4 regions of the Lysinibacillus sp. FN11 genome follow, and region 2 is predicted to be linked to each of the others. Evidence: riboswitches for the same ligand, from Rfam matches in the RefSeq annotation. Region 2 holds a riboswitch; each other region holds the start of a gene.

The links. A riboswitch is a leader RNA that binds a small molecule or an ion and turns the genes downstream of it on or off. The one in region 2 is predicted to bind cobalamin.
Region 1: another riboswitch for cobalamin. It lies ahead of NP781_RS19710 (FecCD family ABC transporter permease); the one in region 2 lies ahead of NP781_RS10155 (glutaredoxin family protein).
Region 3: another riboswitch for cobalamin. It lies ahead of NP781_RS09260 (ABC transporter substrate-binding protein); the one in region 2 lies ahead of NP781_RS10155 (glutaredoxin family protein).
Region 4: another riboswitch for cobalamin. It lies ahead of NP781_RS09250 (hypothetical protein); the one in region 2 lies ahead of NP781_RS10155 (glutaredoxin family protein).

Annotation. Positions count from the first base shown of each region.
Region 1 is NZ_CP102383.1:3,723,762-3,731,574, reverse strand. Features, by position in the region: gene NP781_RS19715 (biotin transporter BioY) at 1-365, opposite strand, end outside; cobalamin riboswitch at 520-708, shown strand; gene NP781_RS19710 (FecCD family ABC transporter permease) at 854-1,900, shown strand; gene NP781_RS19705 (heme ABC transporter ATP-binding protein) at 1,906-2,697, shown strand; gene NP781_RS19700 (hypothetical protein) at 2,749-2,925, shown strand; gene NP781_RS19695 (DMT family transporter) at 2,979-3,293, opposite strand; gene NP781_RS19690 (DMT family transporter) at 3,293-3,646, opposite strand; gene NP781_RS19685 (TetR/AcrR family transcriptional regulator) at 3,721-4,299, opposite strand; gene NP781_RS19680 (hypothetical protein) at 4,479-4,649, shown strand; gene NP781_RS19675 (endonuclease Q family protein) at 4,719-5,885, shown strand; gene NP781_RS19670 (S-layer homology domain-containing protein) at 5,995-7,620, shown strand; gene NP781_RS19665 (ion channel) at 7,727-7,813, shown strand, end outside.
Region 2 is NZ_CP102383.1:1,892,442-1,900,254, reverse strand. Features, by position in the region: gene nrdE (class 1b ribonucleoside-diphosphate reductase subunit alpha) at 1-519, opposite strand, end outside; gene nrdI (class Ib ribonucleoside-diphosphate reductase assembly flavoprotein NrdI) at 516-875, opposite strand; gene NP781_RS10155 (glutaredoxin family protein) at 872-1,096, opposite strand; cobalamin riboswitch at 1,213-1,391, opposite strand; gene NP781_RS10150 (hypothetical protein) at 1,748-2,029, opposite strand; gene NP781_RS10145 (SHOCT-like domain-containing protein) at 2,039-2,425, opposite strand; gene NP781_RS10140 (DUF2089 domain-containing protein) at 2,439-2,804, opposite strand; gene NP781_RS10135 (Lsa family ABC-F type ribosomal protection protein) at 3,496-4,977, shown strand; gene NP781_RS10130 (hypothetical protein) at 5,025-5,429, opposite strand; gene NP781_RS10125 (DUF3888 domain-containing protein) at 5,604-6,251, shown strand; gene NP781_RS10120 (DinB family protein) at 6,385-6,744, opposite strand; partial or broken gene NP781_RS10115 (GNAT family N-acetyltransferase) at 6,793-6,900, opposite strand; gene NP781_RS10110 (response regulator) at 6,882-7,813, opposite strand, start outside.
Region 3 is NZ_CP102383.1:1,731,027-1,738,839, reverse strand. Features, by position in the region: gene NP781_RS09285 (dihydrofolate reductase) at 1-379, opposite strand, end outside; gene NP781_RS09280 (alpha/beta hydrolase) at 540-1,457, shown strand; gene NP781_RS09275 (class I SAM-dependent rRNA methyltransferase) at 1,520-2,713, shown strand; gene NP781_RS09270 (S9 family peptidase) at 2,955-4,943, opposite strand; gene NP781_RS09265 (precorrin-3B methylase) at 5,015-5,692, opposite strand; gene NP781_RS09260 (ABC transporter substrate-binding protein) at 5,744-6,736, opposite strand; cobalamin riboswitch at 6,898-7,085, opposite strand; gene NP781_RS09255 (elongation factor G) at 7,268-7,813, shown strand, end outside.
Region 4 is NZ_CP102383.1:1,722,556-1,730,368, reverse strand. Features, by position in the region: gene NP781_RS09255 (elongation factor G) at 1-734, shown strand, start outside; gene NP781_RS09250 (hypothetical protein) at 916-1,671, opposite strand; cobalamin riboswitch at 1,896-2,081, opposite strand; gene NP781_RS09245 (hypothetical protein) at 2,614-3,219, opposite strand; gene NP781_RS09240 (hypothetical protein) at 3,448-3,723, opposite strand; partial or broken gene NP781_RS09235 (acetyltransferase) at 3,896-4,030, shown strand; gene NP781_RS09230 (PH domain-containing protein) at 4,193-4,573, opposite strand; gene NP781_RS09225 (hypothetical protein) at 4,652-4,951, shown strand; gene NP781_RS09220 (methyl-accepting chemotaxis protein) at 5,198-6,442, opposite strand; gene aspA (aspartate ammonia-lyase) at 6,604-7,813, opposite strand, start outside.

The DNA.
Region 1 (7,813 bases), 1.8 Mb from region 2:
TTTGTCCCGCTTCGTTCCACGATCAACCCTGCAACAAATGCCGCTAATATAAATGTAATAATAAACCCAAAGGTAGGGCTTAAAATTTGGCCAATTCCACCACCGAAACGAGCAAAGACAGGAGCTCCCGCCAATCCTACGCACATATAAATTGTACAGGCGAGCGCACCTTTTCTACTACCAAGAATAAGCCCTGCTAAAGTTGCAAAGAAGGTTTGAAGCGTAATGGGTACACCACCAACTACCATAAAGGGTGCAAAGGAAGTGATATTAGCACCTACCATCATTAGCGTTGAAAACAATCCAATGTAGGTAATGTCAATAGTTCTTAACTTATGGTGACTATGTTGTGTAACAGTTGCCATGAATTTCACCTCGTTTTATAAGTTATTACTGCTAGTGTAAAAAACGAATGCTATTGTGTCAACCTTATTATTATTAATAGTTAACTCAAATATTGGGTTAAATAGAAGTAGACTATCTATCTATAAAAATGTATGATAGAACCGTCACAATTTTATAACTTCAAATACTATTGGTGTGACATTTTTGAATGTCACTTAAAAGGGAAGTCGGTGGAAGTCCGACGCTGTCCCGCAACTGTAACGAGGAATCCTATAATATGATTTGCCACTGTTTAAGAATGGGAAGGCAATTATAGGATAGTGAATCGAAGCCAGGAGACCTGCCATTTAGTAATACCTGTAATGCCCACGAGGATGCAAGCAATTACGGACAATAGCTGGATATTTTTCTGACTTTGTTTAATCTAGGGTATTTCTATGCGCATTTTCGCATGGGATACCTTTTTTTATTGCTTCATTCATCAATATTCAGTAGGAGTTTAAAACAGATGAATAAAAAATTTATGTTATTTTCCTTCGTACTTTTCATGGTATTAATTGTTTCAATGACCTTTGCTGTAATGGTTGGCTCAGTTTCAGTTACACCGTTATATGTATGGAAAGTTATTCTTTCTAAAATTCCTTTTATACAAACTTCGATCGAGCAAGATTGGAGTCGCTCTCAGGAAATCATCATCTGGCAAATAAGAGCACCTCGTGTTTTGCTAGCTGCTATAGTAGGAGCGGGGTTAGCCATTGCAGGGGCAGCCATTCAGGCACTTGTACGTAATTCTATTGCAGACCCGTATATTCTAGGGATTTCTTCAGGGGCAGCTGTAGGAGCTACTTCTGTGATTATTTTAGGAGCGTTTTCATTTTTAGGTATTTACGCTCTTTCAGTATCCGCATTCCTTGGTTCATTACTTGCCATTACACTTGTTTTTTTCTTATCACGTGTTGGGGGACGTGTCTCTATTTTCCGCTTGCTATTGGCAGGCATGGCTGTGTCCTTTATCTTAACGGCTATCTCTAACTTTATTTTAATGATGTCAAAGCAAGAAGGGGCCTTAAAGGCTGTTATGTTTTGGATGCTAGGTAGTTTAGCTGGAGCCAAGTGGAATAGTATTGTGATTCCAGCCTTCGTATTCTTGGTTGTATTTGGGCTACTATGGCTACACTATCGCAATTTAAATTTATTATTACTAGGAGAAGAGGCGGCAGTGACATTAGGCGTTAATCTTCAGAAATTCCGTATTCAGTTAATACTATTAGTATCTCTATTAACTGGTGTGCTTGTCGCAGTTAGTGGTTCTATAGGATTTGTGGGATTGATTATTCCCCATATTGTGCGTTTAATTGTGGGCTCAAACTATAAATACGTCATACCTATTAGTGCTTTAATAGGTGGAATATTCTTAGTGTGGGCAGATGCCTTTGCTCGAATCATTATTGCTCCTCAGGAAATGCCAATTGGTATTATTACAGCTTTTTGTGGGGGACCATTTTTCATTTGGCTTCTCCGTCGTAACAACTATTCTTTCGGTGAAGGAGATTAACGTCCATGACATTAGAAGCGAAACAAGTATCATTCTCCATTTACGATCAGCGTATACTACATGATGTAAGCATTCAAATAAAAGAAAAGCAATTTGTTGGATTAATTGGTCCTAATGGGAGCGGAAAATCAACATTGTTAAAAAATATGTATCGTCTCCTAAAACCTGAAAGCGGAACGGTAGTATTAAATGAGCATGATATATTAAAGCAATCAAGTAAATCAATTGCGAAAAATTTGGCTGTTGTAAGCCAAGAGACACCCGTATTATTTGATTTCACTGTGCATGATTTAGTCAGTATGGGAAGAACACCACATAAAAAGCTGTTAGAGCTTGATCAAGAGAAAGATTTTCAAATTGTTAAAGAGGCTCTTAGGCAAACGGGCATATCACATTTAGAGAAACGAAGCTTTAGTTCGCTTTCTGGTGGCGAGAAAAAGCGTGTCATGGTTGCAAGGGCACTCGCTCAACAAGCACAGGTATTAATATTGGATGAGCCGACGAATCATTTAGATATTCATCATCAACTTCAACTTATGGATTTAATTCAGACCTTGCATTTAACCGTAGTAGCAGCTTTACATGATTTGAATATCGCTGCTATGTATTGCGATCAAATTTACGTTTTACAGCAAGGGCGAATAGTTTGCCATGGTACACCAGAGGAAGTACTTACCCCAACAGTGCTACAAGATGTATTCGGTGTTTTTGCGGATATTCAAATACATCCACTGACAGGGAAGCCGTATCTTACATATGTTCCTGAACAGTTCACGAAGAGGTTTAGCCAAATATAGAAAGCGAGATCTTCTATTAGATACATAAAACATCCTTTAAGGAGTGACTGTATGCAAATAGCCTTTACGAAAATGCATGGTATTGGCAACAGCGATATCTATCTTGATCTTTTCCAACATGATTACAAGGAAGATATCTTTTGTGAATTGGCTCAAAAAATGGCCAATGTCCATACTGGTATTGGCTCGGATGGATTGATTATTATCCAACCATGCCGTATTAAATAAAATGAATACAGGACGCTTCCGATTTAAGAGTGGCGTCCTGTATTGCAGAGCCATTAAGATACTGCTTTTAAGCCTGCTACACCTATGATAATTGCTATGATACTGATAATACGTGATAGATTTTTAGATTCACCAAAGAAAATGATATTTACGAGTACAGCTCCAACAGTACCAATTCCTACCCAAACAACATAGGCAATACTTAACTGCAAATAGTTGAAGGATGCATATAAAAGGGCAAAGGACACACCAAAACCACCAATATATAAAATTAAGTTTCGTAATGTTTTCTGCTGACTATAGAAGCGTAAGCCAATCACACCTATAATTTCAGACAAAGCAGCTAAGATAATAAGTACCCAACCCATTATACATTCTCTCCTTTCGTTTGCACCTGCACTTTAGAGGAATTATCCGCTAATTTTAGACCAATCACACCTAATATTAAAATAATCATGAACAGTCCTTTAATGGCATTAAATTCTCCTTCGAAAATGAAAATATCCATTAATGTAGTACCGATTGCACCTGCTCCGGCGAAAATAGCGTAGACTGTACCAGTAGGTAAGCTCTCGCAAGCCTTCGATAAGAAATGAAAATCTATAGCAATGATTGTCACAATAATTATCCAATGCCACCATGAGCTTGCTACGTTAAAGCCAAATACCCAAAGCAATTCAAATAAACTTGTTAAAACGACGTACATCCATTCTTTTTTCATAAGTAAAATCCTTTCTATTAGGTAATGCAATGACTGACGTTCAGTCATTTTTGAAGTAAAAAAGAACGTCACTTTTATGGGTGACGTAGGCCAAGTGCGTGAGATAGGAAGTTTATAAGCTCAAGCTTGAGCAATTTCATTGTTTCATCCTTGCTATCGTCAAATAAATAAATTTGTTCAGCAGCAGATTCAATTAGACCAATCATCAGTTTAGCAGAACGTGTTGGGTCAATTGAATCACGTATCATTCCCTGTTGCTTGCCAGATAATAAGAAATGGCTCATCCATTCATAATAGGGTGCATATATATTTTCCCATTCTTTTAAATGCTCAGTTTGCGCAATACCTGCATAAATAAGTGCAACGATATCTCCATAATCTTTCGTGATTAAGAAAACCATTTCCACAACCTCTTCAAGTTGCTGTTCAAAGGGCTTATGACTTGAAATACCTTCATCTAAGGTAGCAATAATTCTTTCTACCATATTTTTTGCAATAGCTGGCATCACAGAAAGGCGTGATGGGAAATAAAGATAAAATGTTCCTTGAGCGATCCCAGCAGCTTTAACGATATCTGAAACCTTTGTTTTTTCTATTCCTTTTTCTCGAAAAACCTCAATGGCAGCTTGAATAATTTTTTCTTCTTTTGACATGAAATCCCTCACTTTTGCCATACTTAATTATTATGTTATAGAATAAGAAAAATAATGTCAATAAAAATGACTGATAATCAGTCATTTTTTTATCCGTGTTCGTTTGTAATTCCACAATTATGCGAAGAAGTATATTTTCTATATTTCGGGGAATTGTATAATTGAAAGGATTGATGGCCATGACAGAAATTAAGTTTGCACAATTAGACCCGCAGCAACTAGAAAAAATCAATGAGCTTGAAGAAAAGATTGGTGTAACATTAGTTGCCTATGATGCTTCCTCCAAACCATCACACGGTTCTGGCGCTTTTGAGTCAAATAATAGCACTACTACAAATCATCCATCATAATGAAGAGAAATGCCTTGCAGTAATGTAAGGTATTTTCGTTTTATAGATGTACTAAAAGGAGTGTTTGAATTGAATGAATTCTATGCTGATTTACATATTCATATTGGACGTACTTCTAGTGGAAGGGCAGTGAAAATTACTGGCAGTAAAACGTTAACATTAGCACGAATTTTAGAGACGTCTAGTGCAAGAAAGGGATTAGACATCATTGGGGTCATTGACTGTCACTCACCAGAAGTAATCGAAGAAATGGTGAGGATGATTGAACACGGAGAACTGCAAGAACTAAAAGAAGGTGGTCTACGTTTTCAAGAAACAACTTTGATTCCAGGATCGGAAATTGAAATTTATGATCAACATTGTCAGGGTCCTATTCATGTGCTTGCTTACTTTCCTACACTAGAGCTCATGAAGCAGTTCTCAGAATGGATGTCACAACATATGAAGAATATCCATTTAAGTTCACAACGTATTTATTGTGATGGCAAGACCTTGCAGCAAAAGGTGCATGAATTGGGAGGTATTTTTATTCCTGCACATGTATTTACACCATTTAAAAGCTTGTTTGGCAAAGGGGTTCGTCGAAGTTTAACTGAAGTCTTTGATCCGCAGCTTATTGATGGCATTGAATTAGGTTTAAGTTCTGATACAAATATGGTACGTCATATTAAAGAATTACAAGCATATACATTCGTTAGCAATTCCGATGCACATTCGCTTGGAAAATTAGCGCGAGAATATCAAAAGTTACGATTAGCAGAAGCGAATTTTACAGAATTAAAAATGGCTCTGCATGAGCAACAGGGACGAGCGGTAATAGCCAATTATGGCCTGAATCCTTTGCTTGGCAAATATCATCAAACAGTTTGTGCAAAATGTAGTCAACAGCTAAGTAAAGAAGCTACCATTTGTACAGAATGTGGGAGTACTCAAATTATAAAGGGAGTAGCTACCCGTATACAGGAGCTATCAGAAGACTTTCCCAATAAACGAAATAGACCACCTTACATTCATCAGATACCACTTGATTTCATTCCAGGTATTGGTCCTAAAATGATGGAACGTTTAATCGGAGCATTTGGTACAGAAATGAATATTTTGCATCGTGTAACAATCGACCAGCTTGAACAAATTGTGCCACATAAACTAGCCCAATTAATCGATTTAGCGAGAACAGGCCAATTAGCCATTAAAGTTGGTGGTGGTGGGATTTATGGAAAGATACAGGTTGATTAGATAAAAAATGAAATGTTTTAAAAAGATTGTTGTAATTTAACCTATTTTTATCGCTCCTCTAGTAAAATAGTGAAAACAACGACTATTTTATAAGTAGAGGAGAGAGTAAATGAGATTATCAAAGAAATTTCGTTTTTTAGCTTCAAGTATATTGGCTTTGCAATTAGCTTTACCTGTAGCAGCTAGTGCAGAAGAAGGACAGGGTGACCGTATAGCACCAAGTTGGATTGTACAAACCGATTATGTGGCACTTGGTGATTCATTAGCACATGGGATGAATGAAGTAGGTGTAATTGGATTAGGCTATACCGATTTTATTGCACAGGCATTACAGCAAGACGGCTTCCTTACTTCCTTTAATAAGGGCTTTGCTATGTCAGGCTACACAACTAAAAATGTTTTAGCTGATCTACAAAATGATGTTGCAAAAACAGTGACTGGTTTTGGCTATACAGAGGAACAGGCAAAGTTACGAGCTTCTATTAAGGAAGCTGAAATCATCACATTAACAGCTGGGGCAAATGATCTATTGCCAATATTAAAAGAATCTCAAACAACGGGAATTGACACTGTGGCTATCATAAAAGCTACTAAAGAAGCTGTATCGAACATTGCTACTATTCTTTCTGAAATCAAAAAAATTAATCCACAAGCTGAAGTATATGTAATGGGCTATTATAATTCCTTCCCATACTATAGTGCGAACTTACAAAAACAATTTAATCTGTTATTAGCTACTTTGAATTCAACAATCAAAACAACTACTGAAAAAGCGGGCGCTATTTTTGTTCCTACATATGATGTTGTTGCAAAGGATGTTGCCAACTATCTACCAAACCCTGAAAATATTCATTTAAGTGAAGCTGGTTATTTAGCGATAGCAAATGAAGCATTTTTACCCATTATTAAAACAAGCTCTTTATGGGATGTCACGCAGGCTATCGGAGTAGAGGTAAAAGATCGTACAACTGTTAAGGTTAGCTGGCAAGAAGCGACAGATAATGTAGGCGTAGCAAATTACCTTGTCTATGTGAATGGAAAATTAACTTCAACTTTAAATGCTGACACTACTACAATTACGCTCAAAGATTTAATAGAAAATACAACCTACAATGTATCTATCAAAGCCATTGATGGTGCTGGTAATGAAAGTGTTCAAAATCCTACAGTAACTTTCACTACGAAAGGAACCGTTAGCTTTACAGATACACAGAATCACTGGGCAAAAGAGTATATTCAAAAAGCCGCAAATACAGGTATAATGAATGGCTATACAGATGGGACATTTAGACCTGAGAGTAGTGTAACACGTGCCCAAGCTGCAGCCATTCTTGTAAGAAGTCTTGGCTTAACTACTGAAGAAAAAGCACCATTTACTGATATCGCAAATTATGATGCAGCAACACAGGCAGAAATTGCGGCAGCATATGTACATGGTCTTATTAAAGGAACAGATGGGAAATTTAAGCCTGGACACCCTGTGACACGTGCTCAATTAGCTTTAATGATTCATCGCGCCTATGAACAGCAATCTAATCAGCCGTATATTGCAAAAGGCAATGTGCCATTTGTGGATGTTGCTTCTTATAATGCAGAAACCAAACGTGCAATCACAATGCTGTATGAATTAGGAATCGTGACCGGGGATGGAGGGAATTTTTCACCTGAGGTTGTCACAACAAGAGGTCAAGCAGCTAAAATATTTACCAATCTTAGTCAGCTACTCATTCAATAATAATTAGAAGGTAGGGGGATTGTCTCCTCTACCTTTTGAGGTTTTCGTAAAAAACGAAGTATAGTCTAACTATGCTGCTGTATGTCCATTGATAAAGGAGAATGGGATGCTGTCATTTATATTATCTGCTAAAAGATTAGTAAAAGGTTTGTGGAGGTCCTTTAAACGTCCACAGTTCCTATCATTATTTACT
Region 2 (7,813 bases):
GTCATCCATTGATAATTTAAAGCAGCTGACTAATTCACCACGTGCTTTCTTACCACTATTTAAAGCAGTTGGTGTCGCTGGCTGGTAGGCTTCCATCATTGCTTCGACAGAGCGTTCTGCTAGAGTTGTGTTTCCTTGCGCCAAATACAAAGCAATAATGACAATACGATCCTCATACTTTTCTAAGATCTCTTCCCCGTCACGACTTTTCATAGCATAGCTATCATAAAATTTGCTTGCGCTCATAAAGGATGGGAAGCGGAAATTATAATCATAGGCTTTCTTGTACAGCTTCTTAATAAATTCCATCTCGTACATATCGATAAATGCTTTCTCATAGTAGCCCTCATCAACTAAATAGCGGATTTTTTCCTCAATATCTATAAAATAACGCAAACGTACGTTAACATACTCTAAAAAGTAGCGGCGCGTAGCTTCGCGGTCCTTTTCTAACTCAAGTAATCCAGTTGTACTATAACGATTCAGTACGTCATTATTAAGCTTTAAATAGGTTTTCATCTCATTACCCTCGTTTCATAAAACGTTTGTATTGCTTCGTAATCCGTTTGATTACCTCGTAAATCTAATTTCCTTACTAAGGGTACATGATAGGTAGCGGCGATTTTCTCACCAGCAGCGCCAAATACATGATGGCCGAAATTACTATTGCCACTGGCAACTACTCCTTTACAAAAATCCCTGTTTTTTTCTAAGAAACGTTGTACCTTTGCTGGAATGTCACCTAAACCATCTGTGTAGGTAATTAAAAGATAGGGCTTGTTCAATCGCAATTCCTCCGAGAGCTCGATACATTCTGCCTTTAATTTGGATACAACATTTCGGACATTACCTGTACGACTCGCGTAAACGATCATAGAGCAATCAACTCAATTTGAGAAACAATTTCCTGAACATCTCCTATAAAAGTTTCATTCATCTCTAAAACAGGCACACTTAAAAAACCTGCGTCAATAATCGTTTGCTTTGCCTGTTCATCATGATCGATGTTAACAATTTCAGCTTCAAGTCCTGCACGTTGTAGTTCAGATTTTACCCATAGGCATTTTGGACAAATTGTTTTCGTATAAAGTTTCATAGAAATCCCTCTTTTCATAAAATAAAAAGCCTATCTCCTCTAGAGAGATAGGCTAAATGGAAACGTTAACATACCAAAAATACTGACGTTCCCATCTCTTAATCCCCGAAGAAATGATAAATTTGTTTTATAAAGGCAGGTCTCCTGGCTTTGCTTCATTCTCTGATTCCCTTCCCATGCAAATGCACAGTGGTTGCAATCATCGTCAGCTTCACAGTTGCGGGGACAGCGTCGGAATTGTACCGAACTTCCCTTTTAAACTACATATAGTAGCACCTTTGTAAAACGAACACAATATATAGTTGTTGTTCAATAGTTTTAAGTGTACCATCCTTCAAATGAAAAGTAAATCAAGATTCTAAACTTCTTTATTTTTGGATTATTCAGTATTTTTAATTATGTAGTTCGAAATAGATTACCACTAATCATTTATACCCAAATCAAAAATCTATTTTAAACGATGAACATCTTTATCTATCAAAATGTATCTAGAATTCTGAAAGAAATGTTCTATTTTAAGTACCATTGAAAAATAGTAGCTTCTATATGTAAATCCTGAAATAATTATCATCTCTTACACGTTTCAAATGACACTCATTAAAAAAGAGCATGCTTTTATCATAACATGCTCTAACCATTCTATCTTTGGGATTATAGTCTAATCTTAACCTCAGTCCCATCCTGAGCTTTGACATCGACTAGCACGAGTCCCTTATAATTTTGTAGTTCCTTGATAATCGGCTTTAGCATTTCTTTGTCGATGAGCGGAAAGGTAAAGTCTATGTTCTTTCGATCGAAGTATGCCTTTGTCCACTTATTGGCTTGTTGCTGAATCCATTTAGAAGTTAAAATGGAGAGGACAATGGTTAGCACGGTATAGGGAACTGGGACTGTAAAGCGAACATCTTTTGCTTTCACTTTTACATGCAACATTCGTCGCCTCTACTCAATGAAGACTGCAACGGAATCCCCGTTTGCTGATTTTATATCTACAATTTGTCCGTCTAATTCATTTTCGATTGCTTCAAGAAGAAGATTGATGTCGATATCTTTTACGTATTTTTCTGATTGTGGAATACTCGCAGCGATGCTGTGTCCTGCCATAAGTACGGCTTTGACAAGTTTAATCGGCAAGTTTACCGTAACATTATCATTTTCGGTGGATACAACACGAACCTTTAATGTTTTTTCTAAATACTTTGTTTTTTCCACAAATTTGTTCTCTGATTCTTCTTTCTGTTGTAGCACTTGAATCAGCTCTGATCCTTTATCCGCATCAATTTTTCCCTCTTGAATCATGGTTAACACTTTTGTGATTTCCTCTTTCATGGTCCGTTCCTCCCTATTCGTCTTTTAAGAGCTTTATCGCTTCATCTGTTGTGATTTCGCCATTTTCCAGCATGCTTACAATTTTTTTCTCGTCTACTTCATTTTTCTTTTTTTGAGCATAGCCAAGGGATGAAATAATGTCGTTTAGCTTGCCTCGAACTGTTGGATAAGAAACCCCCAGTTCCTTTTCAACCTCTTTAATGTTTCCTCGGCAGGTTAAAAATACTTCCACAAAATGAAGCTGATCCTGTGATAAGGATGCTAGCTTCGACAATTCAAATTCATTTTCAATGGTCGTGTGACAATGAGAACACTGTAACTTCGTAATTTTTAATGTTTTACTACAGACAGGGCAATTTGTGATTACTTGATAAGCCATAGTGAACTCCTTCCTTTAAGTTAAGTTGATTATATAACAAAGAAATTAAATATGTAAATAATAAAAATTGATTTTTTTAATTATAAAATAAATAAAATTAATTATTAAATTAAAAATATTAATTAATCATTGCTGTATTGCTTGTCCTAAGCAATTTCAACTTTACTCTATGTATGTGTTTTCTATTTCTACTTGTAGCTAGCGGCATCAGTTAGATAATGACAGTTTAGAATTGAAAATAAGGTTACATTGTATTCTGTAAAAAAATTTGTTACTATAAAAAGACAATTATGAGAGGACTGATGAATGGACAATGAAGAACTAAACTATATTTTCATTTGAATTGAATGATTTCAAACACAAAATATAGGGTTAGTCTATCCATTTTTAACAATCAGTTTGCATTGTATTTGTCATGACACAAATGGCAAATCGTATTTATTCAGTGAAAGACTAATCCTTCCAATGCACAAGTGGAGGGATTTTTTTCTTGCTTTCATAGTTGATTTTGCACCTTTCATTTACCCATAAAGGAGAGGAAAAATATGAGCGATTCAGAAACTATTGTGACGCATGTAACACTCCGTATAAGTCGTTAATATCCATCTGCTTATACGGAGAAATAAAACATAGATGGATAGACCGACTTTGTATGAAAAGTAAACTGTTGTAATACAAAGGAGGAATTATCATGTCCATGATACAAGTACAAAACTTAACTTTTTCTTATCCAAGCAGCTTTGACAATATTTTTGAGAATGTCAACTTTCAAATCGATACGGATTGGAAACTTGGATTTATCGGTAGAAACGGACGAGGTAAAACAACATTTTTTCAGTTGTTATTAGGAAAATATGAGTATAGCGGAAAAATCATCTCTTCTGTAGACTTTACTTATTTCCCCTACCCTGTTTCAAATCCAAATAAATATACCCACGAAATATTTGAGGAAATTTGTCCTCAGGCAGAGGATTGGGAATGTCTACGTGAAATAGCTTACCTACATGTAGATGCAGAGGTCATGTATCGTCCTTTTAAAACATTATCCAATGGCGAGCAAACAAAGGTGCTGATTGCTGCGTTGTTTTTGACAGAGGGTCAATTTTTATTAATTGATGAGCCAACCAATCATCTAGACACGGATGCACGAAAGACGGTTTCAGATTATCTTCGCAGGAAAAAAGGATTTATTTTAATTTCACATGACAGAAGCTTTTTAGATGGCTGCGTTGACCATATTCTATCGATCAATAGAGCCAATATTGACGTTCAAAGTGGAAACTATTCTTCTTGGAAGTTAAATTTTGATCGACAGCAGGAGCACGAAGAAGTAACCAATCAACGACTGCAAAAAGATATCGACAGATTAAAACAATCCTCAAAGCGTTCGGTAGGATGGTCTAATCAAGTGGAAGCCTCCAAAAATGGCACAACCAATTCAGGTTCAAAGCTGGACAAAGGCTTTGTCGGGCATAAAGCAGCTAAGATGATGAAACGAGCAAAGAATCTGGAATCCAGACAACAAAGAGCTATTGAGGAAAAATCAAAGCTGCTAAAAAATGTGGAAAAAACTGAGTCATTGAAAGTAGAGCCATTATCATGTTCATCTAAAGAAATGGTTGCTGTAACAGATGTATCCATTCAATACGATAACCATATCGTGAATAAGCCTATTAGCTTCAAAGTGGCACAAGGGGATCGAGTTGTTTTAGATGGCAAAAATGGAAGCGGAAAAAGTAGTATGTTAAAACTTATTCTAGGTAAGCCCATCCAACATACAGGCTCCATAAAGTTAGCTTCAGGTCTAGTCATTTCCTATGTTCAACAGGATACATCCCATTTAAAGGGATTGTTATCGGAATTTATTGAAGAGTATGGTATTGATGAGACGTTATTTAAATCAATCCTGCGCAAGATGGATTTTGAGCGTATTCAATTTGAGAAGGATATCTCTCATTATTCTGGTGGGCAAAAGAAAAAGCTCCTGATTGCTAAAAGCTTGTGTGAGAAGGCTCATTTATATATTTGGGATGAACCACTCAATTTTATTGATATCTATTCACGCATGCAGATTGAAGAGCTTATAAAAAGCTCCCATCTCACAATGGTGATTGTTGAGCATGATCAGGCATTTCAACAAACTGTAGCAACGAAAACGGTAGCGATGTCGTAAAGAGAAGAATCCATTTTATGGATTCTTCCTTTTTAATGATATTGAAATCAATGGACCCATCTAGTATTTGTCTCTTTCACGATATATAGCTCACCTAGTGATGCACTTTGCGCTGGCAGTAATCTTGGAAACCTTAATCGAACAAACCAGGAGTGATTAGTCACATTTTCTCCACAGAAGTTCACCACCATTTTATAGTAATTCTCCTCCATGCCAGTTAATATGGGCATGGGCTTTATCACCTCAATTTGCCACTCCTGATAATCAGGGCTTGAGCCATATACTTTTGGAATGATGTCAGCTAATGCTTGCCTAAGCTCATCTTTGTCTTTCTCCGTTGTTTTCATCAATACATCTGGATTTGGACATTTTAAGCCTTCAGGTTCTGACCCCCAAGTAGCTGTTGGAAATAACAAAAGCATACATAAAAAGGGCAGTATTATTTTTCCCATTGTTCAACTCCTTTCTTTAAAAATGCTCGATAATTTGCTGTGATTGGTGCACTCTATAAAGTATCATCCTGCAGAAAGGTCACTATTCCATGAAAAAATTTGCTTATGTTTTAATGGCTATCTTCACTATGTTCATTGTGCCATGTAAGATTTATGCGCAAGGTGAACAAGCTGATGATCAGGGACACATTCATTACAATCCTTAATCCATTTATCGAAAAGGAAATTGATCATTACTACGGCTATCCTAAGCAGTACGGCTTATATGATGTGAAAATTTTAAAGATTGTCAGAGAAAGTCAGTTTAGCTTTAGGGTTGACGTGGAAGCTACTACCTTTGAGCATGCACATTCCCCACCCTACAGTAAGGAAATCATTACATTTGAAGTCAGTCCAACTGGTGTCAGCACACTTCGCTATATACATGAGGCAGATGATGTAGAAAAAGCAATAAACGCATTCTATAGGGCAACACTGTTAGATATACAGCAGAGTTTTAAGCTGGACTTAGCATCGTATACTTCCTATCATTACGAACAATTGCAATATCAAGCTGAAATAAATAGTGATATGAAACCCCTTGCTACGATTGCAGAGGAAATAGTGACCCATATTTTATTTCCTGAGCGAAAGATTCCCTACAAAAATGTCATAGACCCTGTTACCTTTATCAAGGGTAATATAGGCTATATGCTCTTTAAAAGGGCGGATGGTACAAATGTAAGCTATCAACTGCAAAAGAAAGACGGCACATGGATCGTAACAGATAAAACAAGTAAGCCAGGTAAGAAAATGGAGGATTTGTTGCCGTGGTATATATAGAAAATGAAGCCAACTGATTCCATCAGTTAGGCTTCATTCTTTAAGAGCGTTTGCATCATACTTTTTATAATCCCCATATGCAAATTTTCATGGTTCATGTGAAAGACAACCATGTCGCCTAATGTTTTCATACCTAAAAAGGTTCTTTAAGCGGTTCATGTAAATGTCCTTCACACGCTTGTTCAATAAGAATAGGTTGTTCCTCTAGGAGCATAATGATTTGATCCATTGTTGGCGGTTGCTCAGTCCAGTTATCTGGTTTACTGCCACTTGGAAACATTACATGATAGGATAGGGGCAAACGCCTTTCTTGTGTAACAGCTGGAAAAACGGTATGATCCCAACCAACTAATAGATGACCAGCATTCCAACGAATATTGTTATGATGTCCAGCGGGTATCTGATCAGCAATATTTTCAGGGATTGTACGTAGAAATTCAACAGTCCAATTACGCCACATTTTCATTTGCTTAAATAATTGCTCTTCGTTCATATACTAGCTCCCTTTCTATACGTTTTCAGTTATATTGAATACCATGGATTAAATTAATTTATAGTAAATTACGGTAGCTTCTAATTCTCCATCTGATGAAATAGTATATTGAGGAATTTTCCCCACTTCTTGATAATCTAATGATTTATATACTCGTGGTATTTTCTATAAATTTTTTCTGGCACAGGGAGATCAATTTCAGCTAATTTTGCCTCTATAGATTCAAAGAATTTTATACATTCTTGTTTCCTATTTTGTTGAATTAAGAATTCTAACAATTGAAACATATAGTGTTCATTATATTCGTCTAGCTCTAATAGCTTTTGTAGGCAATTATACTTTAATAAAGTATGGGCAGCGTTTGGACGTGCAATATACTGTTCAAGCACATGTAATACAGCTTGCTTTAAGCGGAGCCTGATTTGATTAACCCATAAATACTCCTCATCTATTAAAAAATCACCCTCATAGCAATTCAATAACTGCTGAATGGATTTCTCATCATGTTGATCCTGCTTCAATAGTTGATTCAGCTCATCATAATCAGTTTGAATTTCAGCATTTAATTTATAGTGATTATTGACCAAGAGTATTGGATCTTGAATGCCATTGTCCTTTAATATCTTTCTTAAATGATAAATAGTTGTATGTAAATTACTAGCTGCCTTTTCAAAGTCCAAATCTGGCCACAATTCCTCTAAAAGAACTGCATTTAACATAGGTCTTTTTTGGTGAAATAGTAAATATAAAAATAGTTCACGTACTTTTCTTGTACGCCACTTAATCACATTATGTTGAACATCCAGTAGATAAAAGCTGCCTAATGTATGCGCATATAATGAGTTTTTCTTCTCATCCCTCGGCGCCACCGTAACGACCATTTTTTTCTGTGCTTTTGTTAACGCAATAATCAGTCGTTTTTCATGCACAGGCTTTAATAAATAATCCGTTGCCTCTACTTCAAAAGCCTCCACTGCAAATTGTGTATGAGCTGTAACAAAAATAATTTGTAAGGATGGTTGCTTGTGTAGTAACTGCTTTGCAAGTTGCATACCGTGTGTGTCAATCA
Region 3 (7,813 bases), 160 kb from region 2:
GGAAATAGGTGTCTCCCTGAAAGGCGTGATTAATTTTTGTGATATACAAGCGATCAGCTATCTCCATCACTAAACGGAAAATTTGCTCGCCGCCAATAATCATCACCTCAGGTACATCTCCAGCTAGCGCTAATGCTTCTTCCAAGCTCGTCACAGTTTCAATGCCTTCTGCCTGATAGTTTTCATCACGTGTAATGACAATGTTGCGTCGCCCTGGAAGTGGTCGACCGATGGATTGAAATGTTTTACGTCCCATAATCATAGGCTTGCCCATTGTTTTTTGTTTAAAATACTGCAGATCCCCAGGTAAATGCCAAGGCATCCCATTGTTATATCCGATGACGTGATTGTCATCATGTGCCACAATTAAAGAAATCATACTGTCCCTCCAAATACTTTCGTCCCTTTTATTATAAACATAATGCGCTTATTTCACCTATTTTTAAATAAATAAACATTTGTTACACCTAAATCCTATTAAAATTATATGAATAGTTTATAATAAGAATAACAAACCTCTCAATAAAGGAATGATGAAGATGATAACTTTAAGAAAAGAAGCTGTTCAATATCTAGAAACTCAGCGTGCTGGTACACCTTATTACAAAGTTTCACCGCAGGAAGCGAGAGCCATGCGGATGGTTACACAATGGCAATCTGCACACAAACCGAAGCTAGCATCCATTGAGGATCACAAAATTACAGTGCGAGATGGCGAACAAATTACAGTTCGGCTTTATACGCCTGTACTCGGTAAAACATTACCTGTTATTGTTTATTATCATGGTGGAGGCTGGGTCTATGGCAATCTAGAATCTGTTGATGCAGGCTGCCAGCTATTAGCAGACCAGGCACAGGCGATTGTGGTATCAGTGGATTACCGCTTAGCACCTGAATATCCTTTCCCAATACCCTTACATGATGCCTACGATAGCTTAGTGTGGGTGCACGATCATATGGAAGCCTTAGGTGGCGATGCAAGTCGATTATCAGTTGCTGGGGACAGTGCTGGCGGAAATTTGGCTACTGTGGTTGCATACTTAGCTACTGCACTAGAGGGACCATCGTTACACGCTCAAACACTCATCTATCCTGTTACAAATGTCGATTTTTCAACAGTATCTTATCTGGCATATGGTGAAGATTACGGCTTAGATACACAAGCCATGCAGTGGTTCTCTCATCACTATACAGAGGAAGCAAACTTCACAAATCCACTTGTGTCCCCTCTTCAGCTAGAGGAAGTCCGTAACATGCCGAAAACGTTTATTATAGCTGCAGAGGCAGATGTACTCTTTGATGAGGGTCTAAGCTATGCACAGAAGTTAAAGGCTGCTGGTGTGGTAGTGGAACATATTACAATGCCAGGTTTAATCCATAGTTATTTCAGTAAAATGAATTATTTTGAAGACGCAACGATTGAAACCGTGACAAAAATTGCGCAATTCCTGAAATAAGTTTGGCTATCCCGTGCAAACAGTGCGATAATAGAGCAAAACGTTTTTTAAAGGATGACACTATGACACAAACAATAGCTCTACAAATACAACAGCCCTTTTCTGATCAATTAAAAAAAGGCTTCCCACTTATTTCAAAAGATGCGGTTGATGCACGACGTTTACCTGCTGAGCAAGGAACACTCAAGCTCATGGATCACCATAACCGTTTTATTGGAACAGGTTACTATGGCGTCCAAAACAAAGGGATTGGCTGGGTACTAACGACCGATCCGAATGAAACAATCGATAAAGCTTTTTTTATAAAAAAATTCAAAAAAGCCATCGACAATCGTGCTGCATTTTTTAGCAATGAAAACACAACAGCCTTTCGTGTGTTTAATGGTGAAGGAGATGGCATTGGCGGTCTCACGATTGATTTTTTTAACAGTTACTATATGGTAAGCTGGTATAGTGAGGGCATTTACTCATTTAAAGAAGTGGTGTATGAGGCGCTTGCTGAGACAGTGGACTACCAAGCTATTTATGAGAAAAAACGCTTTGATACCAAAGGACAGTATATCGAGCAGGATGATTTTGTGATGGGCACGCCAGGAGAATTTCCTATCATGGTGAAGGAAAATGGTATGACCTATGCTGTGCATTTAAACGATGGCGCGATGACAGGGATTTTTCTCGATCAGCGTGAGGTACGATTGGCTATTCGTGAGCGTTATGCCAACAATACAGATATGCTGAATACATTTTCCTATACAGGAGCATTTTCTGTGGCAGCCGCTCTAGGAGGAGCCATCAAGACAACGAGTGTAGATGTGGCAAAGCGTAGTCTAGCCAAAACGATTGAGCAATTTAGTGTCAATCATATTGATTATGAGGCTCAGGATATAAAAGTCATGGATGTCTTCCATTATTTTAAATACGCACAGCGTCATGCTTTACAGTTTGACCTTGTCATATTAGACCCACCTAGCTTTGCACGTACGAAGCAAATGACCTTTTCAACGGCAAAGGACTACCCTAAATTACTAAAGGACACGATTGCCATTACCGCTAAAAACGGCATCATTGTGGCTTCCACAAATAATGCCAGCTTCGGCATGAAAAAGTTCAAAGGCTTTATCGACCAAGCCTTTAAAGAGACTCATACACGCTATAAAATCGTTGAGGAATATGGTTTACCAAAAGATTTCCGTGTACCACGTGAATACCCTGAATTTAATTATCTGAAGGTCGTGTTCATCCAGAAAATCGACTAACCAATCGAGAATCACACCATGCTGTGATTCTTTTTTCTGTATCATTAAATAACGGTTCTTATACAACAATTTATTTATATAATTATAAAGCAAGTAGAGAAGATGTTTGGTACCTTTATAATAAAGGTGAACAAATCCTTTACCATGAGATTTTTCAAAAGATTGAATCGTTATAAACAATCATACAGGGCTTTTCTATTAAAAGTAGCCTAAGAAGATATTCTCTTCTTAGGCCACCCTATTATAGATATTTTACAAACCAATCACGAATATATTCAAGTCGATTAATTCGCAATGTGGGCTTTCCACTTCTTGACAGTTCATGATTCGCCTCAGGGAAACGCACGAATTTTGTTTGTTTTTTACGATACTTTAAGGCGATAAACAATTGCTCTGCCTGCTCAATTGGACAACGATAGTCTTTTTCACCATGTAAAATCAATAATGGTGTCTCCACTTTGTCTACATACTTCAGCGGCGAATGATGCCATAGCTTCTCTATATCATCGAGTCCTGCTTGAATTTGCCAGTCTGTAAAGTAATAGCCGATATCACTGACACCAGCAAAGCTAATCCAGTTCGAAATGGAGCGCTGCGTCACAGCTGCTTTAAAGCGATTTGTATGGCCCACAATCCAGTTAGTCATAAAACCACCGTAGCTTCCACCAGTTACTCCTAGACGATCCTGATCAATAAAATCATAGTGCTCCAGAGCGTAGTCTACCGCTGCCATTAAGTCCGCATAATCATTACCACCATAATCGCCACGTACTGCATCAACAAATTTTTGGCCATAGCCATGACTACCACGCGGATTAGTGTAAAGCACTGCAAAACCTTGTGCAGCAAGGATTTGGAATTCATTAAAGTAGGTATTGCCATACATTGCATGTGGACCACCGTGGATTTCAAGAATGAGAGGATACTTCTTCCCTGCTTCATAGCCAACTGGCTTCATAATCCAGCCATTGACCTTCCAGCCTTCTGCACCTTCAAATTCTATACTCTCTGGAACAGCTAATGTTTTGGTCTTTAAAAATTCTTCATTAATGGACGTCAACTGTTCTGTGTCACCCGTTTTTAGGTTCACATAAAACAGATCGCCTGGATTGGTCGTTGTGCTAATAGCCACAATAGCCTGATCGTTTTGCGCATCAAGTGAGAAGCCATAAACATATTGATCATCATGGATAGCTGGGTAAATTTCGCCATCTACATTTCCGTAATAGATCGCCGCATTGCCGTGATCTGTGACTTGGAAGTAGAAGCTATGATTATCATTCATCCATTGCACACGTGGTGACGCTACACCTTGCAGGAAATCACCGATGACAAAATCACCGACAGGCGCATCAAATTCACTTGTTACACAGTTTAGTAGTTTTTGCTCCATGTCATAAATCCAAAGCTTCGCTTGTGTGGCATTTTCAAATTCACGTTCTCCTCCTACAAAAGAAAGATAGCGACTATTCGGAGACCAAGCCGTTTGGTAATATGCTCCCGAACCTTCTGTTAGCTTGTGACTCTGTTTCGTTTCAAACTCCAATAAATAGATATCCACATTGAATGAGAAATCTAAATCCTCCGCTTTATCTGCTAAATACGTAAGGTATTTGCCATCTGGCGACCAAGTACCCAGATGGAAGTACTCTTTGCCTTCTGTCACTTGTTCTAGCTCTCCTGATTCCACATTGACAATGGCAATATGGGTAAACTGTTCCATATCAATAAATCCACCAGCATCCGATTTGTGTTTCATTTTCTCGATTTCTAGTGGCTTTAGATCTTTATCCTTTTTCTTCTCATCCTCCGCTTTATCTAGGATGGTTTCATCTTTCCCTAGCACGACTGAAAAAGCAATTTTCTTGCCACATGGTGACCAGACAGGGGATGTCGCTCCATTTTTACAATGTGTCACCTGTTTTGCCTCTCCACCTGCTTTCGAAAGAACATAAATTTGTGACTTACCTGTTCTCGTTGACAAAAATGCAATTTGACTGCCATCTGGTGACCAAACAGGGGAACTCGTTCTATCTTCACAAAATGTCCATTGCTGTGGTGTTTTGTCCTTCAAGTTTATGTAAAACAAATTCGATATATAGTCATTTTTCTTCTCGTCCATACGAGTCTCTACATAAACTACCTCTGTCCCATCTGGTGAAAGCTGTGGATCTGCTACTGATTTTAAGCGATAAAGATCTTCTGGTTGAATCCCTTGTTTCGATGTCATGTTCTTGCTCCTTTGTATTGTAATTTTCTGTGCCTTACTACAATACTTCGACACCCTAAGTAATATTCCTGCTATTTAATTGAATTTTTTACTAGTTCCCAATATTCTGCGGACTTTGTTCTGCAATAAAATTTGTAAAAGGGCTCATTTGGGCGAGCATGCTCCTTATATAGGTTGATCAGGTGCAGTAAAAAATCTTCAATTTGTGTGACGTCTACCCTCTTAGCGAATAACGTACCAGCCTGTGCCTTTGCTCCCATCGGTACTGCCCCTAAATAGACATCAAAGCTTTCTTGATGGTAAACGAGTCCAATATCATCATAGACTGCATTGTAGCAAGCTGATGCACAGCCATTAATATTGACACGCACTCTTGCAGGTACCTTCATCCCCGCTATGGCATGATAGAGCTGTTCGGTTATCGGCGCAGCCTCCATTTTCTCCCCATCACAAAAATCGCAGGCCTTCATGGCCATGATTGGACCAGAGGGAGCAACATAGAGACCTGCTTCCTGTAAGGCTTGCACCGCTTCTGTGGCATCGCACGTTGGTATGGATACGAGTATACTATAGGAAGCAGAATATTTTATCGCCCCCTTTTCGCCAGCAATTTCGGCTATTTTTTGAAGTTGTGCAGGCGTATAATGCTTATTAATAATGCCAGGGCTAACGGCTAGACGGGTAAACTCACCATGACGGTTCAGTGTCTCAAATGTTTGATCAGGTACATTTTTTTGAAATGCATTCATTTTTATCGCTCCTTATAAAAAAGGAGCTAGCAAAACGCTAGCTCGAATGGATTAAAAGTTTTCAGGATAGAAGCCCTTGGCTAAAATTTCAATGGCCTCTGCTGCACGAACCCCTTCAGACGCTGCTGAAAGTGGCAGGATGACAAAGCGCTCATTTTTGACCGCTTCCATCTCCTTCAATGCTGGATCATTTTTTAAGAATTGGATCTTTTGGTCTGCCGTTGTTTCACCGTAATCAATCACGACAACTACCTCTGGGTTGCGGTCTACTGCATCTTCCTTCGACACAGTTGTCCATCCTGATTCCACATCACCAAAGATATTTTGACCACCCGCGATTGTCACCAGCTCATTCATAAAGTTTTGACCAGCTGTAAATACATCCTTTTCACCGCTATCAAACACAAGAACACGTAATTTTTCGCTATCTTTTGGTAATTTAGCTTGTACTGCCTCTACATCTTTCGTCATTTGCTCAATTAAAGCTTCGCCACGATCCTCAATACGGAAAATCTTCGCGATATGGCGAATATCAGTGAAAATATCCTCTAATGTTGGCTTTGTCATGTTGGAAGCCGTATGTAAATACGTATGGATGCCTAATTCTTCAAGCTCTTCTGGTGTGCCTACACCCTTTTCGCCAAAGCCACTTTTCCAGCCTGCATATAGGAAATCTGCCTCGGCATCAATGACTTGCTCCTTCGTTGGGTATTGATCGGAAAGCACAGGGACTTTGTCGTATGCCTCTTGCAGTGGCTCATAGATTTTATCATCTAAGTAAGCTGTCCCTACCATAGAATCCTCTAAGCCAAGTGCTAGCATAATTTCTGTCACATGCTGATTTAAGCTAATCGCTTTTGTTGGTGCTTCCGTATATGTTTGACTTGTGTCATTGTTTTCAATGGTTACTTCGGCTGCCGCCTCAGATGGCTCAACCTTTTCACCTTGTGCTGCTGATTCCGTTTTGTCTTTTGCATTACAAGCCCCTAAAACAGCGACCAAGGCAATGATCATCATTAGCCATATACTTTTCCATTTCTTCATGTCCTTTTCTCCTTTGTTGTTAAAATATAGAAAGAAATCAGAGATTTCTTTACTACCCAGGTGTTTGGAAGGGCATAAAAAAACCCTCTTGTCGCCAAGAGAGTAGCATAGTGAAATAACGGTATATTACCTGTATCACTATCCCCATCCTCGTGGTTCTTAGTCAAAAAATACATACTGGCAGGTATCCTGGCTTAGGTTCATCATCTATACGCCTTCCCATAGTTTCACTACAGTGGCATGCTGTATAGACTCCCCATTTACAGTTGCGGGACAGCATCGGAATTGCACCGATTTCCCTTTTAAGCAAATGACAAATGCCATTTGCACCAATACGTTCTATAATGGTCAATACTATTGATAGACTAGCAGAAGAATATTTATCGCGCAATCAGTAGTATGACACTAAAAGTATAATCATCATTATATTAGCACTATTTCGACATAAAGACGAACTATTTTACAAGAAATATAGAAGCTAGTATTCTGTTACAATAAAAAGATAGCATTCTATAGAAACGAGGATTTCTTATGTACAAAACAATTGGTGTACTTGCGCACGTGGATGCAGGGAAAACGACCTTTTCTGAGCAAGTACTTTTTCATACAAATAGTATCCAAGCCCGTGGTCGAGTTGATCATCAGGATACCTTTCTTGATAATCACGAGCTGGAGCGCAGACGAGGCATTACGATATTTGCCGAGCAGGGGCGTATGAGCATTGGCGATGATACATACACATTGATTGATACGCCAGGGCATGTCGATTTCTCCCCTGAGATGGAGCGTGCCATTCGTGTGATGGATTATGCCATTATGATCATTAGCGCTGTCGAAGGGATACAAGGCCATACAGAAACAGTATGGCAACTTTTACGTCAATACCATGTCCCTACCTTCTTCTTTATCAACAAAATAGATCGTGAGGGTGCCAATGTGGAGGCTGTCATCAGCCAGCTTCGCAAAGATTGCTCACAGCATATATTGTTCATCGATGAGCCATTGCGAGCAGACTATGTATCAAATAGCATCATGGAATGGCTAGCGGAGCGCGACGAAAAATTGCTTGATGCCTTT
Region 4 (7,813 bases), 170 kb from region 2:
CGCAAATTTTATATATGGAAACCATTGCGACCCCCGTAACAGGCTATGGTCATTTCGAGCCCCTCAAGCATTATGCCGAAGTTCATTTATTAATGGAGCCAAATCCACGTGGAACAGGTAATACCTTCAGCAATGCCTGTCATGCAGATCATTTATCTTTAGGCAATCAGCGCCTTGTTGAAAAGCATCTGTTTGAGCGTGACCATCATGGGCTACTGACAGGCTTCCCTGTAACAGATATTCATTTTACACTTCTAACAGGTCGCGGGCATAATGAACATACATCGGGGGGAGATTTCCGCGAAGCCAGTTTCCGTGCACTGCGTCAGGGGCTGGAGCAGGCACAAAATGTCCTACTTGAACCCTATTATCGCTTTAAAATGAAGGCTTCAAACGACTTTATCGGCCGTATGATGAATGATATTCAGCAAGCAGCAGGCACATTCGATGACCCGATTTTATCCGAAACGGATGTTATCCTAACAGGTCGTGCGCCTGTTGCCACTTTAATGAGCTACAGTACAACCTTTGCCGCCTATACAAATGGGAAAGGTGCACTCACTCTCCAATTTGATGGCTATGATGTGTGCCATAATACAGAGGATGTGATTGCACAGATTGGCTACGATAAAAATGCAGACCCTGAGTATAGTTCCTCTAGTATCTTTTGTGCAAAGGGCAAAGGATATTCGGTTCCATGGCAAGAAGCACAGGCAGCCATGCATTGCCTGTAGGATGGGGTGATTTTGTTCGCGTGAAGGCATTACTTGCTTTCGCGGGTATTCTTCGCACTAGCGCGGGTATTTCACTTGCTTCCGCAGGTATTCGTCGCACTAGCGCGGGTATTTTTCCTGCTTTCGCGGATATTCCTAGCGCAAGATCAAACCAAGCCCTCCAAAAATGGAGGGCTTGGTTTTATAGTGCACCGACAGCCTTCTTTGTTGGTTTGTCTATCAAATAAGCGGGTTCAACTATCACGTAGTCATGCTTGTTCGTAAAATCAATCAGTACCTTACCTGGCTGACTTTTTAATAGTTGTAGATGATCAATTAATTGCAGTAAAAGCTCGTGACCGTTGCCACGTGGATGCCAGTTGAAATGATAATCATTTAACGCTTGCACTGCTTCAATAAATTGTGCATATTCCTGCTGTACAAATGCGATGAGTTTGTCATGGTGAGGTGCTAAATCGTGTAAATACGTTTCGTAAAAGCGTATAACAATCGAGCATAATAAGTCATTGACACGAGCGGCACTTAAAACAGGCTTTGGCGCCAATGAGAGACGGTCAAGGTTGGGCTTTGCGCGTGTAGAATCAATGCGTGTAATTAAGTGATACGCTTCTCCATTGACCTCATAGACAATCGGATTGGTCGGCATGTACATCATAAAACTATTCGTCTTTGTTTTCAGTTCATCTGCTATGGCTGCTTTCGCTAAAAGATGACCGTCCACATCCCCATTTTGTATCCAAATAATTTCTTTATTATATAAAATTTGCTCAAAGAAGCGATCATTGCGAATCAGCTTCGTTGCTAATAATTGATCGATCAGAGACTCGACCACCATTCTTGTTTTCGCTTTCTTAGCAACTTCTGTGCGTGGTTGCTTACAAATGTTCAGATCTTCAAAAGGCGTTTCCAACATTGTCGTTACATGAATATTTGTCATATGTGCATCCCCTTTGCGTACATATTTTCAAAACAAAAAGGACTCCTACTTTTGAGGAAATCCTTCATTTTATCTTCTTTCATCACACAATGGCAAACAAACCCTAAGTATATGTGAATGAGTTCGATTGTGAACCCTTTCATTTACTATGGGCGTTTGACGTACTGTGACGAACAGAGCATTCTGTTTTGTCAACATGCCACCTCCTATTCCTCGTAGGTTTATGGTGTGTACTCGTAACAGGCAGGTATCCTGACTCATGATCATCGCTTCTTTTCCCCTTCCCGTCCAAAGACAGTGGATACTGAAAAGTCGCTCACATTTACAGTTGCGGGACAGTGTCGGATTCACACCGACTTCCCTTTTAAGCGTTATCAAGAGATAAACGCACCTATTATTTATTAATATTAAATTGTAATTTAACACACTAATACATGTAGAGTAGATATTCTTTTTGTATTTCTGGTTTAAATTGTAATATGTATTCTAGTATTTGTCAAAAGACAAAAAAAGGGCTAACCCAAATTAATGAGATAACCCTATTAATTATACTAATTTACGCAAACCTGACCTCCATAATTGGTCGGTGAGGTCAATTTGCAAGGTTATCATTTGGACAAACTGTAAGGCAAAAATTAACCCTTGTGGGGATCTGCGTACTCGATTTGAGTACGGAGTTTATCTATGCGATTGTTTAGGTTTGAATGAAATATTGTGTCCATCAGATTTTAAGGATATATACACTGGATAGATTGGATGAGAAAAATAAAGGCTGTATTCTCAAAGATTGTTGCTGTAAAACGAAAAAGGCAGATTTAATCTACAATACGTGTAGATTAAATTCTACCTTATTGTTTTTTATTTAGTGAATCGAAATTTAACTAAAGCACTCAATTAGTCTAAGTATAATTCTTCACAAAGTTCGTTCGTTCCTTCCATCCATCAAGAATTAAAGGTAATATAACTCATCAAAATTATGAAGAAAAGTAACGTTTCAAGATTAACTAGAAAATTATTGGCTTTTACCTTTGAAAATAACTTGACTCGCTTTACTAAACTTGTATCCAGTACTATAAATAAATAATAAAAAATTAGTAAACTGGATAAAAACATAATACTTGCCATTAATATTTCTCCACCATTCCAGAAAGTAATTCCTAAAAATAATGCCCAAATACTTTTGAAAACATTTGCCAATCCTTCGAAAGGATTAGATAATGTTGCCATCATATACTCTCCTTGTTTATCTGTAATTGATTTATTACCATTATGTTTTACTATATATGTAATATGACCTGTTTGAAGTGTCATTGTAATCACTAGCAAAATTAAATAAACTAAGCCAAATATTGTCCCCACTTGTAGAAGTTCCGAATTTAATAATTGATACAAAGTCAATGGCAAAGGAAACCACATTGCATACATCAAAGCCATTAAGTTATGTATCAAAGCAAACTCGTTATTTTTAACCAACTTTTGAAATGTAAAAACAATAATTAAAAAAATCACTATTCCTATCCAACCCAAAATTATTGTAGAAATTAACATAAGTTCCCCCTAGACTTAGTTGATTTTTAATGTTTTTGTTAACTTGTTTCTTTACTTTAATACTTAAAAATAAGATATACCAATTTTAAATAAATTTTACATTTAAAACGAACAAAAATCCATTTTGCTTGTTCTACTAAACTGCGACGTTAGCTCAATAACAACAACCTTTACGAAAACAACCAAAATAAAATGGACTACTCAATTAAGAGCAGTCCTAGTTTATTCTTATTTATTTATTCTTTTAACTTCTTCGTATAGGTCATGTTTAAACTTAGCATCTTTCATATCTCGCTTATATTGCTCCCAATCATCTACCTCTTGTTTATTACCATGATTGCGGTAACACATTTCCTCGTCATACAGCAGCCCATCTCGGGATAATTCCTTACAATTAGTCACTTGGATATACTGTTTTGCTGTAAAGTAACCTACAAAGATAAAACCGATTAGACAAACAATAATAGTTACTTTCATTTGATTAGATACTTTCAGTTTCTCCACACCTTTCTCTATAATATATTATATATGGAAACATAATCCTATAATAGAAGAAAATAACCATATCTAATCACCTGATAAGTAGAGTACACATTCTACTATTTTTCACGAGATTGCATTTCGCAATTGAGAAAGGGTCTATACATTGTATATATACTTTTCTCCACCTGAGTGTGAGATGTTTCAATTCCTACTTAGTCAAACAATTGATAAGCAAAAGCCCGTAGTCTTACAGGCATCAGAGGATGGAAAGAATATATACAAACGCTTCGGGTTTAAAGAAGTCGGAGAAATGATTGTCTTTGAATAAGACTTCGGCAAGGCGTTCTTATTCACGCTTATCAGTATTTTCGAGCCTACCGTAATCATGAAGCCGACTTAAAATCCCTTACGCCGTCCTCTTCTGGCACGACAAAAAAGCCTCGCATATTTGCGGGCTTTTGGTTGTGCACATGTACTATTAGCACCTTCATTACGTCCCCAACACATACTGTGCTAAGACGCTTTGCACCTTATAAATATTTGTCGCCTTATTGAAGTTTTTTTGAATCGGTAATGAACTGCCAGACACCCATATTTTGAGCTCTGCATCTAAATCAAATGTTCCAGCTGTTTCTACTGAAAAATGCACGATATTTTTATAGGGAATAGAATGATACTCCGTTTTCTTGCCAGTCACTCCTTGCTTATCGATGAGGATCAATCGTTTATTGGTAAAAATAAACGTGTCTCTAATAATTTTATAGGCGTTCTTGACTGTCTCATTTGGAATTAATAAATCATGGACCTCCTCCTGTAGTTTTTCTAAATTCACCTCACTTGCATTGCCGATCAATCCATCAAATAAGCCCACTATCTGTCCCCTTTCGCTCTCGTTTATTTAATGTATTACAAAGAAGTGAGAGCTACGACAGGAAATGGTGGTATTATTTTGCCTATTGAGGGTGAGTGGTTGCGAATAATGATAGTTGCTTTAGTGTCTCTACTAGCCGTTGTTTTACTAGGATGTAATGAAAAACCAGATGATGATTTAGCTAAGGTCAGCATTTCTAATCGTGCTGAATTTGGCAAGATAAACCGTGATTTTAGTAAAAAATATCAGGATGAAGAATTACTTACACTATTCCAACAAGCCATTGCAACAGCTGTCAAAAACGAGGGTACCGTCAATATGGCTTCACCAGAACATAATGTACAAATAGTGGACAAGGCAGGAAACAAATATGGCTAGCATCATTGGTTAGGTGATAAAGGTCAAAACAGTAGTTTGATGCATGTCGAGGATACGCATACGATCTACACACTATCTGAGGAGTTCACTGGGAAACTAATTGCGCTGGTTCGACCATAAAAACACTTTCCATGTATTCTAGGAAAGTGTTTTTATGGTCCATCATTTCTACTTTGTGGCTTTTCGTAGTATTGATGAAGATGCTTATTTTAGGCTTAAAAAACCTAGAAAAATACTTTTCATTGCCTAAACCTGAAACTGGTTAGTTAACTTTTGTAAGTTATCCGCTTGGACACTTAAATCCTGTGTGACATGATTAACTGCTTGCATTGAGGCTGTTTGCTCGTCCATTGAATGTAACACAGCTTCTGTATAATTCGATAGCTTGCCCATGCCAGCTGCTATGGTTGTCACAGTGGATGCTACTTCATTGGCGCTACTTGAAAGCTGCTCAGCTGTCGTCGAAATATCCTCAAGCTGACTTGTCATCTGACTAACATGCTGTGAAATCGTGCCAAATGATTTTGTCGCTTCGTCAATGACATAAACTCCTTGTTGAACATTTTTCAAATCATCTTCTACTGATGAGGCTACTTGTTTTGTATCACTTTCTATTCCTACAACTAAATCTACAATTTGCGTAGCAGAGTGCTTGGATTGTTCTGCTAATTGACGCACTTCCTCAGCTACAACGGCGAAGCCTTTACCATGCTCTCCAGCACGCGCTGCTTCTATGGCCGCATTTAATGCTAGTAGATTTGTTTGATCTGTAATGGCCGTAATCATATCTGTCATTGATTTAATATCTGACATTTTAAGGGATAATTGCTGCATCAATCCACTTGTTTTTTCTGTTGAAGAGGAAATAAATTGCATTTGCTCTTTTGCCACATGTAAAATATTTGCACCATTTCCTGCTATCTCGCTAGCATCTTTCGCATGCACAAACACATCTTGTGTGGCTACTGTAATTCGCTCAATTCCATCAACGGTTTCTTGCATAGATTTAGCACTATCATTAGCCGATTGTGCTGCTTGCTTCAAGCCCTCAGAAGTCTTATCCATTTGTTGATCTACTTCTTCCACAGCAAGCGTAATTTCATTCGTACTCGCAGATAATTCCTCGATGCTTGCTGATAAATCTGTAGAGCTGTGCGCAATTTTTTGTGTCATTGTTCGTAACTGTTCCTGCATCTCTAAAAAGGATTTTGCTAGTTGAGAAATTTCACTATTGTCACGAACCTCAATGACAACTGTATCTAATTGGCCTGCCGTAATTGCTTGTGCAGCCTCTGTAATTTGTTTGATAGGCTGTATCACTTTGTAGTGGACATACACTGTGTAAGATAGTGTAATAGCGATTCCTACAATTGTTAACACGGTAGAAAACCAATCTAATGTTGTTACATTGGCTAAATCGATAAATAAAATAACGATCATTAAAACATTTAAAGCGGAAAAGCCAAGTAAACTCTTTTTTCGTAAACTCATTCCAAATTCCCCCAACTAAAATATGTATTCCATACCATTATTATAGTTGAATAATCCTAAAACACATAAGGATACGCTCTATTTTTATATGAGGAAAGGTCTACAAAAAAAAGACTATAGACAGCTTTTTAGGGCATGTCTACAGTCCATCATTGCTCGTTTTATTTTAATTTCATGATACTTGAACCCGCAATACCTGGGTGTGTCATTTCATATGGATCTAAAATTAAGTCTAATTGTTCTTTTGTTAGGACGCCTTCTTCAATACAAAGCTCACGAATTGAACGACCTGTTAGAATGGCTTCACGTGCTAGACGAGCAGCTACTTCATAACCGATGTGAGGGTTTACTGCTGTTAGCACCCCTACGCTTTTTTCTACATATTCTTTCATGCGCTCTTCATTTGCCTCAATATCTTTTAAGCAGTTTTCTGTAAACGCACGGAAAACATTATTCATAATGCTAATGGATTGGATTAGGTTGAACACTAATACAGGCTCCATTACGTTTAATTCTAATTGGCCAGCTTCCGATGCAAGAGAAATCGTATGGTCATTCCCAATTACTTGGAAGGCTACTTGGTTCAGCACCTCAGGCATAACTGGGTTGACCTTACCTGGCATAATTGAAGAACCTGGTTGACGAGCTGGTAACAGGATTTCTCCTAAGCCTGCGCGAGGACCAGAAGCCATTAAACGCAAGTCATTAGCAATTTTAGACATATTAATCATACAGATTTTTAAAGCGCCTGATACTTCTGTATAGGCATCTGTATTTTGTGTGGCATCCACTAAATGCGTTGCACCCTTTAATGGTAAACCAGAAATTTCAGCAAGATGCTCATCAACAGATTTAATGTAGTCTGGGAAGGCATTTAAGCCTGTTCCGACAGCCGTTGCACCCATGTTCACATCATATAAATTTGGACGTGTTTGACGAATGCGTACGATGTCACGATTGATCACGCGGCAATAAGCTTCAAACTCTTGTCCTAAGCGGATTGGCACGGCATCCTGTAAATGCGTACGACCCATTTTAATGACATGAGCAAATTGCTCTGCTTTTTGATGGAAAACGGATTGCATATAATCCATTGTTACTAATAATTCATCTATTAAATTTAACACAGCGATATGAATAGCTGTTGGGAAAGCATCATTTGTTGATTGTGACATATTGACATGACTGTTTGGGCTTACTGTGTGATAGTCACCTTTTTCTTTCCCTAAAATTTCTAGGGCACGGTTAGCGATGACTTCATTGGCATTCATATTAATGGAAGTACCTGCTCCACCTTGAATTGGGTCTACGATAAATTCAGCATCCCATTTGCCATCAATCACTTCTTGTGCTGCTTCGACAATTGCCTCA